DNA from 3 places in the Candidatus Merdisoma sp. HCP28S3_D10 genome. Region 3 is predicted to be linked to each of the others. Evidence: predicted binding sites of a transcription regulator. Region 3 holds the regulator's gene; each other region holds the start of a gene.
The links. The regulator HrcA, encoded in region 3, represses chaperone genes, less so after heat shock. The targets are predictions, from matches to a motif close to TGTTAGCACTCNNNNNNNNNGAGTGCTAACA.

Region 1 (5,354 bases), on a different contig from region 3:
GAAAATTTGGTGTATAGTTGTTTACGCTTGCAGGCTCAGAACCTGGCGGAGATCTGTGGAAAGACAGGACTTCCGCCCGGAGAAGCCTTGAGTGTTTTAGCAAAACTGCAAATGAAGGGTTATGCGAAGGAAGTATATAAGAATTACTATACACGTTGTTAAGCAGAGCCATTTGCAGCAGACAGCGGATATCAAAGAAAGAGAGTTAGTATTATGGCAAAGAATCTGGTTATCGTAGAGTCTCCGGCGAAAGTGAAAACCATCAAGAAATTTCTCGGGTCCAACTATGAGGTGCTGGCGTCCCAGGGACATGTGCGGGATTTGCCCAAGAGTCAGTTGGGCTTTGACGCGGAGCACGACTACGAACCCAAATACATTACCATTCGCGGCAAGGGTGATATTCTTGCTAAGCTGCGCAAAGAGGCGAAGAAAGCAGATAAAGTATATCTGGCAACCGACCCGGACCGGGAGGGAGAAGCGATTTCCTGGCATCTGTCCCAGGCGCTGAAGCTGGATCCAAAGAAAATGTACCGGATTACCTTTAACGAGATTACCAAGAGCGCGGTAAAGGAATCCCTGAAGAATGCCCGGGAGATTGATATGGATCTGGTCAATGCACAGCAGGCCCGCCGTATGCTGGACCGTATGGTAGGCTACCGTATCAGTCCGATTCTGTGGGCAAAGGTAAAGCGGGGCTTAAGTGCAGGCCGTGTCCAGTCGGTAGCGCTCCGGCTGATTGCGGATCGGGAAGAGGAGATCAATGCGTTTGTGCCGGAGGAATACTGGACGCTGGATGCGGATTTCCTGGCAGATGGCGGAAAGAAGCCGCTGCAGGCGCATTTCTATGGAACAAAGGAAGGAAAAATGACAATCCGCTCCAAAGAGGAGATGGATCAGATTCTAAAAGAACTGGACGGAGTTTCCTATGAGGTCAGCGAGGTAAAGATCGGGGAGCGCGTAAAGAAGGCGCCGCTTCCGTTTACCACCAGTACCCTGCAGCAGGAGGCTTCCAAGACACTGAATTTCTCCACTCAGAAGACCATGAGCGTGGCACAGCAGCTCTATGAAGGCGTGGATCTCAAGGGCAGCGGTACCGTAGCCCTGATTTCCTATCTGCGTACCGATTCCACCCGAGTATCCGAGGAGGCGGCAAAGGCAGCCCGCGATTATATCTCTTCCAATTATGGAGAAACGTATGTGTCTGCCGGGCACAACGCGAAAACCAGCGGCAAAAAGATTCAGGACGCCCATGAGGCGATCCGTCCGACGGATTTGACGCGGACGCCGGCTTCTGTCAAGGAATCCCTGACAAGGGAGCAGTTCCGTCTCTATCAGCTCATCTGGAAGCGCTTTGCGGCCAGCCAGATGGCAGACGCGGTCTATGAGACCTCTTCGGTAAAGGTGGACGGAGGAAAGTACCGTTTTACCATGTCTGCGTCCCGGGTTACCTTCGACGGCTTTATGTCTGTCTATGTGCAGGACGAGGAAAAGGAAGGGGACAGCCGTCTGCTGAAGGGCCTGAGCAAGGAGACCCGGCTGGAGCTGAAGGAATTTGAGAGTAAACAGCATTTTACACAGCCGCCGGCCCATTATACAGAGGCTGCGCTGGTTAAGACGCTGGAGGAGTTGGGTATCGGACGTCCCAGTACCTATGCGCCGACGATTACGACAATCATTGCCCGCCGTTATGTGTCCAAGGAGAGCAAGAATCTCTATCTGACCGAGCTTGGCGAGGTAGTCAACAATATGATGAAGCAGGCCTTCCCCAGCATTGTGGAGACAGATTTTACCGCAAATATGGAAGGACTTCTGGACTGCGTGGAAGAAGGAACCGTCAATTGGAAGACAGTCGTAGAAAATTTCTACCCGGATCTGGAAAAAGCCGTGGAGGCTGCGGAAAAGGAACTGAAGGAAGTAAAGATTGAGGACGAGGTGACGGACGTGGTCTGCGAGGAATGCGGACGTCATATGGTGATCAAATATGGTCCCCACGGACGCTTCCTGGCTTGCCCGGGCTTTCCGGAATGCCGCAATACCAAGCCTTATCTGGAAAAAATCGGAGTACCCTGTCCCAAGTGCGGAAAGGATGTGGTGCTGCGCAGAACCAAAAAGGGAAGAAAATATTACGGCTGTGAGAACAATCCGGAGTGCGATTTCATGTCCTGGCAGAAGCCTTCTACGGAGAAGTGTCCGGTCTGCGGCAGCTATATGGTAGAAAAGGGCAATAAGCTGGTCTGTGCCAGCGAAACCTGCGGCCATGTGATGCCGAAGAAAAAGGACGAAGAAAAATAGTCAGAAAATTTGTGAAAAAGTAATTGAAAAAAAGAGGGAATTGTGCTAAAATTCATATAAATTCCGAGTTGTTTTGAAAATATGGCGAAAAGATAGAGAACAGACACCTTCGGAAAAAAATACAATGGAGGGAACGGCGTGAGCGTACAATTACTGGATAAAACAAGAAAGATCAATAAGCTGCTGCATAATAATAACTCCAGCAAGGTGGTATTCAACGATATCTGCGAAGTGCTGACAGAGATTCTGAATTCCAATGTTCTGGTCATCAGTAAAAAAGGCAAGGTGTTGGGTATCAGCCACTGTGAGGGCGTGAGTGAGATTCAGGAGCTGATTGTGGACGAAGTGGGAGCCCATATAGACGAGGCTCTGAACGAGCGTCTCTTAAGCATTCTGTCCACCAAGGAGAATGTCAATCTGCAGACCCTGGGCTTTGAGTCTGAGAATGTCCGTGATTATCAGGCGATTATCACTCCGATTGATATTGCAGGCGAGCGTCTGGGAACCCTGTTCCTGTATAAGTATAAAGAGCAGTACGATATCGACGATATCATCTTAAGCGAGTACGGCACCACAGTCGTAGGCCTGGAAATGATGCGTTCCGTGAACGAGGAGAACGAAGAAGAGAAGCGGAAGGTTCAGATTGTGAAGTCTGCCATCAGCACCCTGTCCTTCTCTGAGCTGGAAGCGATCACTCATATCTTCGAGGAGCTGAAGGGCAACGAGGGAATCCTGGTAGCCAGCCGGATTGCCGACAGTGTGGGAATCACTCGTTCCGTTATTGTCAACGCGCTTCGGAAGTTTGAGAGCGCAGGCGTGATCGAGTCCCGTTCCTCCGGAATGAAAGGAACCTACATTAAGGTTGTGAACGATGTGGTATTCGATGAACTGGCGAAGCTGAAAAAGGAAGCAAAATAACTTCAGAATAGAAGAAAGGTACAGTGCGGAAAAAGGCCGGAGCAGGTCGGAAACCGCACTGTATTTTTTTATCCTGTAATTATAAAAAAAGAATAAAATTCCGAAAAAGCAGTTGACAAATAAAATGGAAAGCATTACTATAATAACCGTAAGTTAGCACTCGCAGTAAGTGAGTGCTAATAATAAAAAGGATAAGAACAAGATCCAAGGAGGAATAGAAATGAAATTAGTACCGTTGGGAGACAGAGTTGTACTGAAGCAGTTTGAAGCAGAGGAGACTACCGCATCCGGAATTATTCTGGCAAGCAAGTCCCAGGAGAAGCCGCAGCAGGCTGAGGTTGTAGCAGTAGGACCTGGCGGAATGGTAGACGGAAAAGAGATTACCATGTATGTAAAGGTTGGCGATAAAGTTATCTATTCCAAGTATGCCGGAAATGAAGTAAAGCTTGGCGATGAGGAATACATGATTGTAAAGCAGAATGACATCCTTGCAATTGTAGAATAATATCGAAAGATATTATTCTTTGCCGAATGGCATCCTGAGCGGAGCGTGCATATCCGTCAGGATATGACCGAATAATGATATAAAAATCTGAAAAAAAAACTGGAGGAATTAAAAATGGCTAAGGAAATTAAATATGGCGTAGACGCCAGAAAAGCACTGGAAGCCGGTGTAGATAAGCTTGCAAATACCGTAAGAGTAACCATCGGACCGAAGGGAAGAAACGTAGTACTGGATAAGCAGTATGGCGCGCCCCTGATTACCAACGATGGTGTTACCATTGCAAAAGAGATCGAGCTTGAGGATCCGTTTGAGAACATGGGTGCCCAGCTGGTAAGAGAAGTAGCGACCAAGACCAACGATGTAGCCGGTGACGGTACCACTACAGCAACAGTTCTGGCACAGGCTATGATTCATGAAGGTATGAAGAATCTGGCAGCAGGAGCGAACCCGATCGTTTTGAGAAAGGGTATGAAGAAGGCGACAGACGCCGCAGTAGAGGCTATTAAGGAGATGAGCAGCCCGGTAACCGGAAAGCATCAGATCGCAAGAGTAGCAGCTGTTTCTTCCGGAAATGAGGAAGTTGGCAACATGGTAGCAGACGCTATGGAGAAGGTTACCAACGACGGCGTTATCACCATCGAGGAGTCCAAGACCATGAAGACCGAGCTGGATCTGGTAGAAGGTATGCAGTTCGACAGAGGATATATTTCCGCTTACATGGCAACAGACATGGAGAAGATGGAAGCAAATCTGGATAATCCGTATATCCTGATTACAGATAAGAAGATTTCCACAACCCAGGAGATTCTTCCGCTGCTGGAGCAGATCGTACAGTGCGGCAGAAAGCTTCTGATTATCGCAGAGGATATCGAGGGCGAGGCTCTGACCACTCTGGTTATGAACAAGCTGCGTGGAACCTTCACGGTAGTTGGTGTAAAGGCACCGGGCTATGGCGACAGAAGAAAAGAGATGCTGCGTGATATCGCAATCCTGACAGGCGCAAACGTCATCTCCGAGGAGCTGGGACGTGAGCTGAAGGATGCGAAGCTTGAGGATTTGGGTACTGCAAAGTCTGTAAAGATTCAGAAAGAGAACACCATCATCGCAGAGGGCGCAGGCTCCAAGGAAGATATCCAGCAGCGTATCGCTCAGATTCGCGCGCAGATCGAAGAGACCAAGTCTGATTTCGACCGTGAGAAGCTGCAGGAGAGACTTGCCAAGCTGGCAGGCGGCGTAGCAGTTATCCGTGTAGGCGCTGCAACTGAGACAGAGATGAAGGAAGCAAAGCTTCGTATGGAGGATGCTCTGGCAGCTACCAAGGCGGCTGTAGAGGAAGGTATCATCGCAGGCGGCGGATCCGCGTATATCCACGCAACCAAGCAGGTAGCGAAGCTGCTTGATACCACAGAGGGCGATGAGAAGACCGGTGTAAAGGTTATCCTGAAGGCACTGGAGGCTCCGCTGTTCCATATCTCTGCAAATGCAGGACTGGAAGGCGCAGTTATCATCAACAAGGTAAGAGAGAGCAATCCGGGAGTCGGTTTTGACGCACTGAATGAAGAGTATGTGAACATGGTAGACGCAGGTATTCTTGACCCCGCAAAGGTAACAAGAAGCGCTCTGCAGAACGCAACCAGCG
Region 2 (5,354 bases), 610 kb from region 3:
ATAGCAGAATATAATGCAAAGCAGAAACGAAAGGACCGGCAGGTTACGGATTATTTGAAGGACATAAAGAATTCCGGAAATGGAGAGAAACAATTTTATGAGATTGTTGTACAGATTGGAAAAAAGGATGATACAGGTGTCCTGGATTCAGAGGGAAATCTATCTGTGGACGCAAAAGCAGCAAGTGAAATATTAGATGAATATGCCAGAAGTTTTCAGGAACGAAATCCGAATCTGTATTTGTTTAATGCGGTTCTCCACATGGATGAAGCAACACCACATTTGCATCTTGATTATATTCCTGTAGCACATGGATATAAAACAAAGATGCATACAAGAAATAGTCTTACAAAGGCTTTACAGGAAATGGGGATTGCTCCGGCTGTCTCAAAGACAGATAATGAGACAACTCATTGGCAGGAAAGAGAACGTGAATATTTAAAAGGATTGTGTTTGGAGCGGGGGATTGAGGTAGAAATCCTTGGAGTAAAACGTGATAATTACACAATTCCCGAATATAAGGTAGCTATGCGGGCTACAGAGGAATTGACGGCAGAACTTGAAATCTTAAATGCCGAAAAACAGGAAGCTGAGAGTGTGATTGCATCAGTAGGTGCTGAAATTGCAGATGCAAGGGAAGAAGTTGAAGAAAGCAAAAAGCATCTTGATGAAATAAATGAGCAAATCGAAGACAGGGAAAAACGCTATGCAGTATATGAAAAGAAAATTGATAAAGTATTGGCTGCTGGAAAGCCTGTTGCAAAGGAACTTGCGGTGATTCGTAAGAATGCAAAACAGCTTCCCTCTATTCTTGGAAGTGAGCCATCAGTCAAAATTTCTGAGAAAGATTTCAACCGTCTTATTGATATGGCGCAGGCACCAGGGACTTTGGAAAAATTAAATGAAATCTATGATCGGGAACTGGAACACATGCAGGGGATAATTGATGACCTAATGGTTCAAGTGAAAACATGGAAGGATAAAGTACTGCAATATGATAAGTTCTTTAATGTAAAAGGATTAGTGGAAGAGTTCAAGGAATTTGTAAGGCCGAAGTCTATAAAAGAGCGGATGGAGGCTAAGCAGAAGGTTGTTGAAAAACAGAAATGCGAACAGGTAGTGAATTCTACAGCGAGGAGGGAAAAGGACATTGCAATATAAATATCAATGTCTGTTCGATGAGGGGATTTAGGGTAGCCTTGTTTAGAAATTAGTCATCATAGCAACGAGGATGAGTTAAAGGAATTATTCATTAAGGCAGCCAACAAGTTATTTTCTGAAAGAGATGAGATTCTTGCTAACACCAAAGTTATGATGGAAATGGTCTGTGAGACGGATTCACTTGACAGGAATTTACAGGATAGCATCACAGAACTTAATATCATCTCGGAGCAGATGCAGATTGCCATTGCAGAGAACAGCCGTGTGGCATTAGACCAAGATGAGTATGAAAAACGCTATGCCGAACTTACGGCAAGGTATGAAAAGTCAAAAGCTAAGTATGATGACATCGCCGAGCAGATAGAAAGCAAGAAGGCGAAGAGAGAATTGTTCAAAGGGTTCATTCGCACTTTGGAGAAGCAGGACGGCTTAACCTGCGAGTTCGATGCCGGGATTTGGAGCAGCCTTGTGCAGGAAGTGGTTGTAAAAGCTAAGGATGATATAAGATTCATATTCAAGAATGGATTTGAAGTAAGAGTATAGAAATAGGATTTGATGGCACTCGGGCAGTCAAATACTGGGGTGGTTTATGTGGAAAAAATGTAGGCGATATGATATGATAAATGATAAGATGTCCCATGAAAAAAATTTTGATGGATTAATTTGATATTTTGTAAAAAGAGTAAAAACAAAATAGGAGTGAAATTTTGATGAATATTGAAAAAAATTTGAGAGGTGGAAAGTTTAATCGTCTTCTTGAAAAAGCTATGGTTGATGTAAAAAATAAGACAAACCTAAACAGATTGGAACTGGAAGTTGTTTATTTGCTATCTCATTATGATGATATAACAACATTGACGGATATATGTCGGTACACGCAGATGAATAAAGGTCATATGTCTACTACTTTAGAGAATCTTGTTAAACAAGGATACATTGTATGCAAAAGAGATGATAAAGATCGTAGATATGTGAAATATGAGCTGACTGATGCGTCGGAACATCTTTGTCAGGAAATGGAGATTCTCTGGGCAGAGTTAACCGCCAAGGTGGTGGAAGGAATTGATGAAAGTTCTTTGGCGGTATTTAACCGGGTGTCTGAGCAGATTAGTCATAATATAGACAGATTGTTGGAGAATGACTAGGAATTGTTACACCGAGTAATCGGTGTGCAATTTTTTTATTTCTTTTGAAAAAATGGGTTGACATAGGTTTTTTATGTGCTATAATCCTTTTTAAACAAACAGTTTGGAAACAAACTGCTTATATATGCTTCATATGAAGCATATATTTTTTACAAAATAAGTAGCACTCAATACAAGAGAGTGCTAACAATAAAGAAAAGAGGTAATGATTATGCAGTTAAAACCATTAGGAGAGCGTGTTGTTTTAAAACAGCAGGAAGCAGAAGAAAAAACCCAGTCCGGAATTATATTACCGGATAGTGCAAAAGAAAAGCCACAGACAGCTGTTGTCATTGCAGTAGGACCTGGAAGTGAAAAGAATGGAAAGAAAACAGAAATGCAGGTAAAAGAAGGCGACCGTGTGATTTATTCTCAGTATTCCGGTACAGATGTTAAGTTGGAGGATGAGGAATATATCATCGTAAATCAGTCCGATATTATTGCAATTGTGGAGTAGTAAAATAAAAATACAGTTATTTTATATGTAGAAAGAAGGAATTAACATGGCAAAGGAAATTTTGTTTGATATCGATGCAAGAAAAAAGATGGAAGCAGGCGTTGATAAGCTGGCAGATACAGTAAAGGTGACAATCGGACCTAAGGGACGTAACGTTGTATTGGATAAATCTTACGGAACTCCTTTGATTACGAACGATGGTGTTACGATTGCAAAGGAGATTGAACTGGAAGATCCTTATGAGAATATGGGTGCACAACTTGTGAAAGAGGTCGCAACCAAAACGAATGACATTGCAGGAGACGGCACGACAACGGCAACTGTTTTGGCACAGGCTCTAGTAGGCGAGGGTATGAAAAATATAGCAGCAGGTGCAAATCCAATTATTTTGCGAAAAGGAATGAAGAAAGCAGCAGATACAACTATTGAAGCACTGGTTAAAATGAGCAAGCCTGTAACCGGAAAAGATCACATTGCAAAGGTTGCTGCAATATCTGCAGGTAATGATGAAGTCGGAACAATGATTGCCGATGCAATGGAAAAGGTTGGAGAGAATGGCGTCATCACAATAGAAGAATCAAAGACGATGCAGACAGAGATAGAGGTTGTAGAGGGAATGCAGTTTGACAACGGTTATTTATCTGCTTACATGTGTGATGATAAAGAAAAGATGATAGCTAATATGAATCATCCATACATTTTGATTACGGACAAAAAGATATCTAATATAAAGGATATTCTTCCTATATTGGAGCAGGTAATGCAGCAGGGAAGAGAAATGCTGATTATTGCAGATGACGTAGAGGGTGAAGCACTTACAACACTAATCGTAAACAGGTTGAGAGGCACACTCAAGGTCGTAGCTGTAAAGGCACCGGGGTATGGTGATGGTCGTAAGGAGATGTTAAAGGATATTGCAATTCTGACAGGTGGACAGGCAGTACTCGATGACCTTGGCATGCAATTAAAGGATATCACAGTTGATATGCTTGGACAGACTAAATCAGTTAAAGTAACAAAGGAACATACAACCATCGTGGATGGCGAGGGCAAGAAACAGGACATTGAAGAAAGAATCGCAATGATTAAGAGACAGGCTGCAGATGCTTCTGAGTACGACAGGGATAAGCTGGTAGACCGGGTGGCTAAGCTCGGCGGTGGTGTTGCAGTTATTAAGATTGGAGCCGCAACTGAAACAGAGATGAAGGAAGCTAAGTATCGTATAGAGGATGCATTAAATGCCACTAGGGCTGCTGTGTCAGAGGGCATCATCAGTGGCGGCGGATCTGCTTATGTTCACGCACAAAAGGCAGTATATGACATGATATCAAGCATGGAGGGTGATGAGAGAACAGGAGCAGAGATTGTAGCCAAGGCATTGGAGGCTCCGCTTCGTGCCATTGCTGAAAATGCAGGCCTAGAGGGTGCTGTCATCATCAATAAGGTAAAGGAGTCAGATGAGGGCATAGGCTTTGATGCAATTTCTGAACAGTACGTCAATATGGTCGATGCAGGAATTATTGATCCTGTCAAGGTTACAAGAAGTGCACTTTCCAATGCGATTAGTGTGTCATCAACCTTATTAACAACGGAAGCTGCTGTGGCAAATATTAAGGAAACAGCACCTGCAATGCCGGCACAACCGGAAATGGGCTATTAAAATAATCCATTCTCTTTTACGAAGGGAAGTGACAGTCTGTTGCTTCCCTTATTTTAAATAAAGGAGGAGTAATATGGCAGAAACTATAGGAAATACAGATATTATAAAGCTGTCCAACGAATTGATATACCAAAGGCACTTGTTTAACCGGGAGCATAGAAAAGATGTCTTTATGAAAATGAGTATCCCGGAATACATTGCATTACAATATATTGCAATGGAGGAGACATCCGACATTTATTCAGGACGAGTCTATCTGAAGGATTTAGCGGACAAGCTTCAGATGACGATGCGACAGATTTCTAAAATGGTAGAAAAGCTACGAGACGTAGGATATGTATTATGGTCTCATGACGGTAACGGCAGTGAGGGCACCTATGTTACAATTACTGAAAGCGGACGAAGCCTGTTAAGGGCGCAGGAAGAAACACTTAAGAAGTATTACGGGAAGGTGTTTGAAAAGTTTGGAAAGGATAATTTGATTCAGTTACTACAGCTTATGAAGCAGTTGGAAACTATTATGAGCAGTGAGGTGGAGAATCTGGAGGTGAATAGAGATGACAACGGAGCAGATGAATGATTATTTTGAAGAATTGGAAGCAGTTTGTCTGAAAAATGATAACATTGCTCCGCGGTTATTTGAAGAATATGGCGTAAACAAAGGGCTTAGAGATGAAAATGGGAAAGGTGTCCTTACAGGACTTACCAACATATCAAAAATAGTGTCTTCAAAAATTGTTGATAATCAGAAGATTCCCTGCGATGGGGAATTGTGGTACCGGGGCTATCGAGTGGAAGATTTGATTCATTGTTTAGGACAAAATGAGTTTGGATTTGAAAAAATAGCATATCTTCTTTTGATGGGAAAACTGCCTGATGAAAGAGAGAAGGA
Region 3 (5,354 bases):
CATGTAATCTACAATCTTCTTATCGAAGTCGTCGCCGCCCAAACGGTTGTCGCCTGCGGTAGCCAGAACCTCGATAACGCCGTCACCGATCTCGATGATAGATACATCAAAGGTACCGCCGCCCAGGTCGTATACCATGATCTTCTGCTCTTTCTCATTGTCCAGGCCGTATGCCAGCGCTGCTGCGGTCGGCTCATTGATGATACGCTTTACGTCCAGACCCGCAATCTTACCTGCGTCCTTGGTTGCCTGTCTCTGTGCGTCGTTGAAGTATGCCGGTACGGTAATAACTGCCTCGGTAACCTTCTCGCCCAGATAGTTCTCTGCGTCTGCTTTCAACTTCTGCAGAATCATAGCGGAAATCTCCTGCGGAGTATACTGCTTTCCGTCAATGTCTACCTTGTAGTTGGTACCCATCTCTCTCTTAATAGAGGAAATGGTTTTCTCGGAGTTGGTAACTGCCTGACGCTTTGCCGGCTCGCCTACCAGTCTCTCGCCTGTCTTTGTAAATGCTACTACAGACGGTGTGGTTCTTGCTCCCTCTGTATTTGCTACTACTACGGGCTTTCCGCCCTCCATAACTGCTACGCAGCTGTTTGTTGTTCCTAAGTCGATACCAATAATCTTGCTCATAATAGAGACCTCCTCAATTTATTCTGATTGTAAAATGTTAATTTCTTAGTTCGCTACTTTTACCATGCTGTGACGGATAACGGTATCCTTGTACATATAACCCTTCAAGAATTCCTCGGCTACTACATTTTCACCCAACTCCTCGTCCTCCACATGCATCACTGCGTTGTGGTAATTCGGGTCGAATTCCTCACCCACCGCTTCAATGGGTTCAACACCCAGATCCGTCAGTGTAGTCATCAGCTGGTTGTATATCTTATCCATACCTACGATGACCGGATTTTCCTTCTGATCCTCGGGTACAGATGCAAGACCGCGTTCAAAGTTGTCTACCACCGGAAGGATTTTCTCAATCACATCTCTGGCTCCCACTTCATACATATGGGACTTTTCCTTCTCGGTTCTCTTCCGGAAGTTATCGAATTCTGCCATCTGGCGCTTGACACGATCCTCCAGCTCTTCGATCTTCTCTTCCATCTTGTCTTTTTTCTTTTTCTTCTTCAGCATCTCGGACTCCTCTCCGGATTCTGTTTCTTCCGGTTTCTCACCGCCGGTGCTTTCTTGTTCTTCGGAAGCTTCTTCTGCTTTTACAGTTTCTTCTTCCTTCGCTTCCTCATTCTGAAGCTCTTCTTTCTTCATTTCCTGTTCCACGGGTGTCGGCCCCTTTCTTTATTCCTTATTCTTATTATAGATTTCATCCAGCTGCTCGGTCAGGGTCTTCAGCGTCTTCAATACGTTTTCGTAATCCATCCGCTTGGGACCGATGATTCCGATGGTTCCCTGCAGACCCTCGCCCAACTCATAGGTGGCTGTCACCACGCTGCAGTCCTTCATGGACTGAATCGGCGTCTCCTGCCCGATGTACACCTGAATGCCCTTGTGGTCTTCATTTTCCAGTGTCTGTGTCACCAGATCGGTCAACTGCTGTTTTTCCTCAAAGGCGTTTATCAGTTCACTGGCCTTTCCGTTATCGGATAGCTCCGGATACCGGAAGATGTTGGTCGCTCCGGAGGTATATATCTCAACCTCGTCCTCCGAGTGGATAACCTCTGCCACCGCGTCAATGACGCTTCCCACCAGCTCGCTGTAAATGCCCGCCTCCTCCTTCAGGTTCTGTATCATGGCCAGATTGATTTCTTCTATGGATAAGCCATTCAGTACACTGTTCAGCAGGATATTCAGCTTCAGCACCGTTTCCTGGTCAAGCTCCTCCGTCACGTCAATCACCTTGTTGCGGACGATGTTGCCTTCTATCATAATCACCGCCAGAATCTGAGTGGCTGTGACCTTGGAGAGCTGGATAAATTTCAGCTTGTTCCTGTGATAGGTGGGCGCCGATACCATGGTGGCATAATTGGTATTGGCAGCCAGGACCTTCACGACCTGCTTCAATACCTGCTCCATTTTGTCGGTCCGCTCTATCATCAGATCCTTGAGCTCCTGTACTTCGTGGTTTTTTTCTTCCATGATATGGTCTACGTATAAGCGGTAGCCCTTATCGGAAGGAATTCGTCCTGCCGAGGTATGGGGCTGTACGATGTAGCCCATCTCTTCCAGGTCTGACATTTCGTTCCGTATGGTGGCGGAACTTAGATTTATATCTGAGTATTTGGAAATGGTTCTGGAACCTACCGGCTCGCCGGTCTCCATGTAGTTCCGGATGATGGCTTGCAGTATCTTCTGTTTTCTTTCGTCCAGCTCCATTTCATTCACCTCTTTGTTTTTACCTATTAGCACTCGGCCCTCTTGAGTGCTAACATTAAGATAGCACTCCCCTTGGGGTTTGTCAAGCGGGTTTATAGTTTTTTTAGAAATCTTTTTTTGCAAGAATTTTTTTCTTCCTTTCTATATAAGTAGTCTGACACTTTATAGATTTTTTATAAATTATTTTCAAAAAAGTACTTGACCTTTTCTTCGGACGGTGCTATAAATGGGTACAGAAAAAGAAAAAGGCCCTGTATCAGATATCTGTATGTATATTTGATGCCGGGACTTTCTTTTTTATATAAAAAACTTAGAAAACAATTTCTTTACCTATTATAAAGAAAGGGGAGTCAGATTTATGAACATCAGCAAATTTACACAGAAATCCATTCAAGCTGTAAACGACCTGGAAAAGCTGGCTTACGAATACGGCAATCAGGAGATTGAACAGGAACATCTTCTGATGAGTCTGCTCCGGCAGGAGGACAGTCTGATCCTGAAGCTTGTCGCTAAGATGGGCATCGACCAGAACCTGTTTCTGAACGGTGTGGAACAGACCTTAAATAAGAGAGTCAAGGTCTCCGGCGGACAGCCCTACGTGGGACAGTATTTGAATAAGGTACTGATCAGCGCCGAAGATGTGGCTAAACAGATGGGTGACGAATACGTTTCCGTAGAGCACCTGTTTCTGGCCATGTTAAATGATCCCAGCCCTTCCATGAAGGAGCTGTTCCGGGAGTACGGCATTACCAAGGATCGTTTCCTGCAGGCGCTGTCCTCTGTGCGGGGCAACCAGCGGGTGACCAGCGATAATCCGGAAGCTACCTATGATACTTTAAGCAAATATGGTTCTGACCTGGTGGAAAAAGCCCGGGATCAGAAGCTGGATCCGGTCATCGGCCGTGACGCGGAGATCCGGAATGTGATCCGTATCCTGTCCCGTAAGACCAAGAATAACCCGGTGCTCATCGGTGAACCCGGCGTCGGCAAGACCGCCGTTGTAGAGGGTCTGGCACAGCGTATCGTGCGGGGCGACGTACCAGAGGGTCTGAAGGACAAAAAGGTATTTTCCCTGGATATGGGCGCTCTGGTAGCCGGAGCCAAGTACCGCGGCGAGTTTGAGGAACGTCTGAAGGCTGTTCTGGAGGAAGTACGGAAAAGCGAGGGCAAAATTATCCTCTTTATCGACGAGCTGCACCTGATTGTAGGCGCAGGTAAGACAGACGGAGCCATGGACGCCGGCAATATGCTCAAACCCATGCTGGCCAGAGGCGAGCTCCACTGTATCGGAGCTACCACCCTGGACGAGTATCGTCAGTACATTGAAAAGGATCCGGCCCTGGAGCGTCGTTTCCAGCCGGTTATGGTAGATGAGCCCACCGTAGAGGATACCATTTCCATTCTGCGTGGCTTAAAGGAGCGCTACGAGGTATTCCATGGTGTGAAGATTACCGACGCCGCCCTGGTGGCAGCCGCTACCCTCTCCAACCGTTATATCTCCGACCGTTTCCTGCCGGACAAGGCCATTGACCTGGTGGACGAGGCCTGTGCTCTGATTAAGACGGAGCTGGATTCCATGCCGACCGAGCTTGACGAGCTGCGACGTAAGATTATGCAGCTGGAGATTGAGGAGGCAGCTCTGAAAAAGGAGACCGACCACTTAAGCCAGGAACGCCTGGAGCACTTACAGAAAGAGCTTGCGGAGCTGCGTGATCAGTTCAACAGCCAGAAGGCCCAGTGGGACAATGAGAAAAATTCCGTAGAGCGTCTGCAGAAGCTCCGTGAGGAGATTGAGGATATCAATAAGCAGATTCAGACGGCGCAGCAGAATTATGACCTGAATAAGGCCGCCGAATTACAGTACGGCAGGCTGCCTGCCCTGCAAAAGGAGCTTTCTGAGGAAGAAGAAAAGATCAGCCAAAAGGATCTGTCACTGGTTCACGAATCCGTAACGGAGGACGAAATCTCCCGTATCGTTTCCCGCTGGACCGGTATTCCGGTAGCCAAGCTGACCGAGAGCGAGCGGAATAAGACCCTGCACCTGGACGACGAGTTGCATAAGCGTGTCATCGGCCAGGACGAGGCGGTCACGCTGGTATCCGAGGCGATTATCCGTTCTAAGGCCGGTATCAAGGATCCGACCAAGCCCATCGGTTCGTTCCTGTTCCTGGGACCCACCGGTGTAGGTAAGACGGAGCTTGCCAAGGCGCTGGCAGCCAGCCTGTTCGACGATGAGTCCAACATGGTGCGGATCGATATGAGTGAGTACATGGAGAAATATTCCGTGTCCCGTCTCATCGGAGCTCCTCCCGGATATGTAGGCTACGACGAAGGCGGTCAGCTGACCGAGGCTGTACGGAGAAAGCCCTATTCGGTTGTCCTGTTTGACGAGATTGAAAAAGCCCATCCGGACGTATTCAACGTACTCTTACAGGTACTGGACGACGGACGTATCACTGATTCCCAGGGAAGAACCGTGGACTTCAAGAACACGATTCTGATTATGACCTCCAATATCGGCTCCTCCTATCTGCTGGACGGTATTGACGAAAACGGCAATATCAAGCCGGAGGCCCAGAATCTGGTTATGAACGACCTGCGTGCTCATTTCCGTCCGGAGTTCCTGAACCGTCTGGACGAAACCATTCTCTTTAAACCGCTGACCAAGGGCAATATCACACGAATCATCGATCTGCTGCTTAGTGAGCTGAACGAACGTCTGGCTGACCGGGAGCTTTCTCTGGATCTGACCGACGCCGCAAAGGCATTCATTGCCGACCACGGCTTTGATCCGGTCTACGGCGCCCGTCCGCTGAAGCGTTATATGCAGAAGCACGTGGAAACATTAGCTGCCAAACTGATCTTAGGCGGCGAGATTTCTACAGGAGCAACCATTGTCATCGATGTGGAAGGCGATGCGCTCACCGCAAAAGTAAAAGAACCGTAAAAGAAAAGAGCTGAGGCATAGATTTGATATGTCTCAGCTCTTTTTATGTCCGTTTTCCTACCGGAACTTC

Region 1: the regulator HrcA is predicted to act here: its motif matches at 3,362-3,392, upstream of ACTNCH_RS05960 (co-chaperone GroES).
Region 2: the regulator HrcA is predicted to act here: its motif matches at 2,465-2,495, upstream of groES (co-chaperone GroES).

The regions. Positions count from the first base shown of each region.
Region 1 is NZ_JBQHTG010000002.1:169,987-175,340, forward strand. Features, by position in the region: gene dprA (DNA-processing protein DprA) at 1-162, shown strand, start outside; gene topA (type I DNA topoisomerase) at 214-2,292, shown strand; gene codY (GTP-sensing pleiotropic transcriptional regulator CodY) at 2,431-3,210, shown strand; gene ACTNCH_RS05960 (co-chaperone GroES) at 3,431-3,715, shown strand; gene groL (chaperonin GroEL) at 3,830-5,354, shown strand, end outside.
Region 2 is NZ_JBQHTG010000001.1:650,900-656,253, reverse strand. Features, by position in the region: gene ACTNCH_RS02980 (plasmid recombination protein) at 1-1,161, shown strand, start outside; gene ACTNCH_RS02975 (hypothetical protein) at 1,312-1,704, shown strand; gene ACTNCH_RS02970 (MarR family winged helix-turn-helix transcriptional regulator) at 1,872-2,306, shown strand; gene groES (co-chaperone GroES) at 2,518-2,802, shown strand; gene groL (chaperonin GroEL) at 2,849-4,462, shown strand; gene ACTNCH_RS02955 (MarR family winged helix-turn-helix transcriptional regulator) at 4,536-5,042, shown strand; gene ACTNCH_RS02950 (citrate/2-methylcitrate synthase) at 5,020-5,354, shown strand, end outside.
Region 3 is NZ_JBQHTG010000001.1:43,381-48,734, forward strand. Features, by position in the region: gene dnaK (molecular chaperone DnaK) at 1-633, opposite strand, end outside; gene grpE (nucleotide exchange factor GrpE) at 679-1,272, opposite strand; gene hrcA (heat-inducible transcriptional repressor HrcA) at 1,303-2,337, opposite strand; gene clpB (ATP-dependent chaperone ClpB) at 2,696-5,284, shown strand; gene ACTNCH_RS00215 (phosphatase PAP2 family protein) at 5,342-5,354, opposite strand, start outside.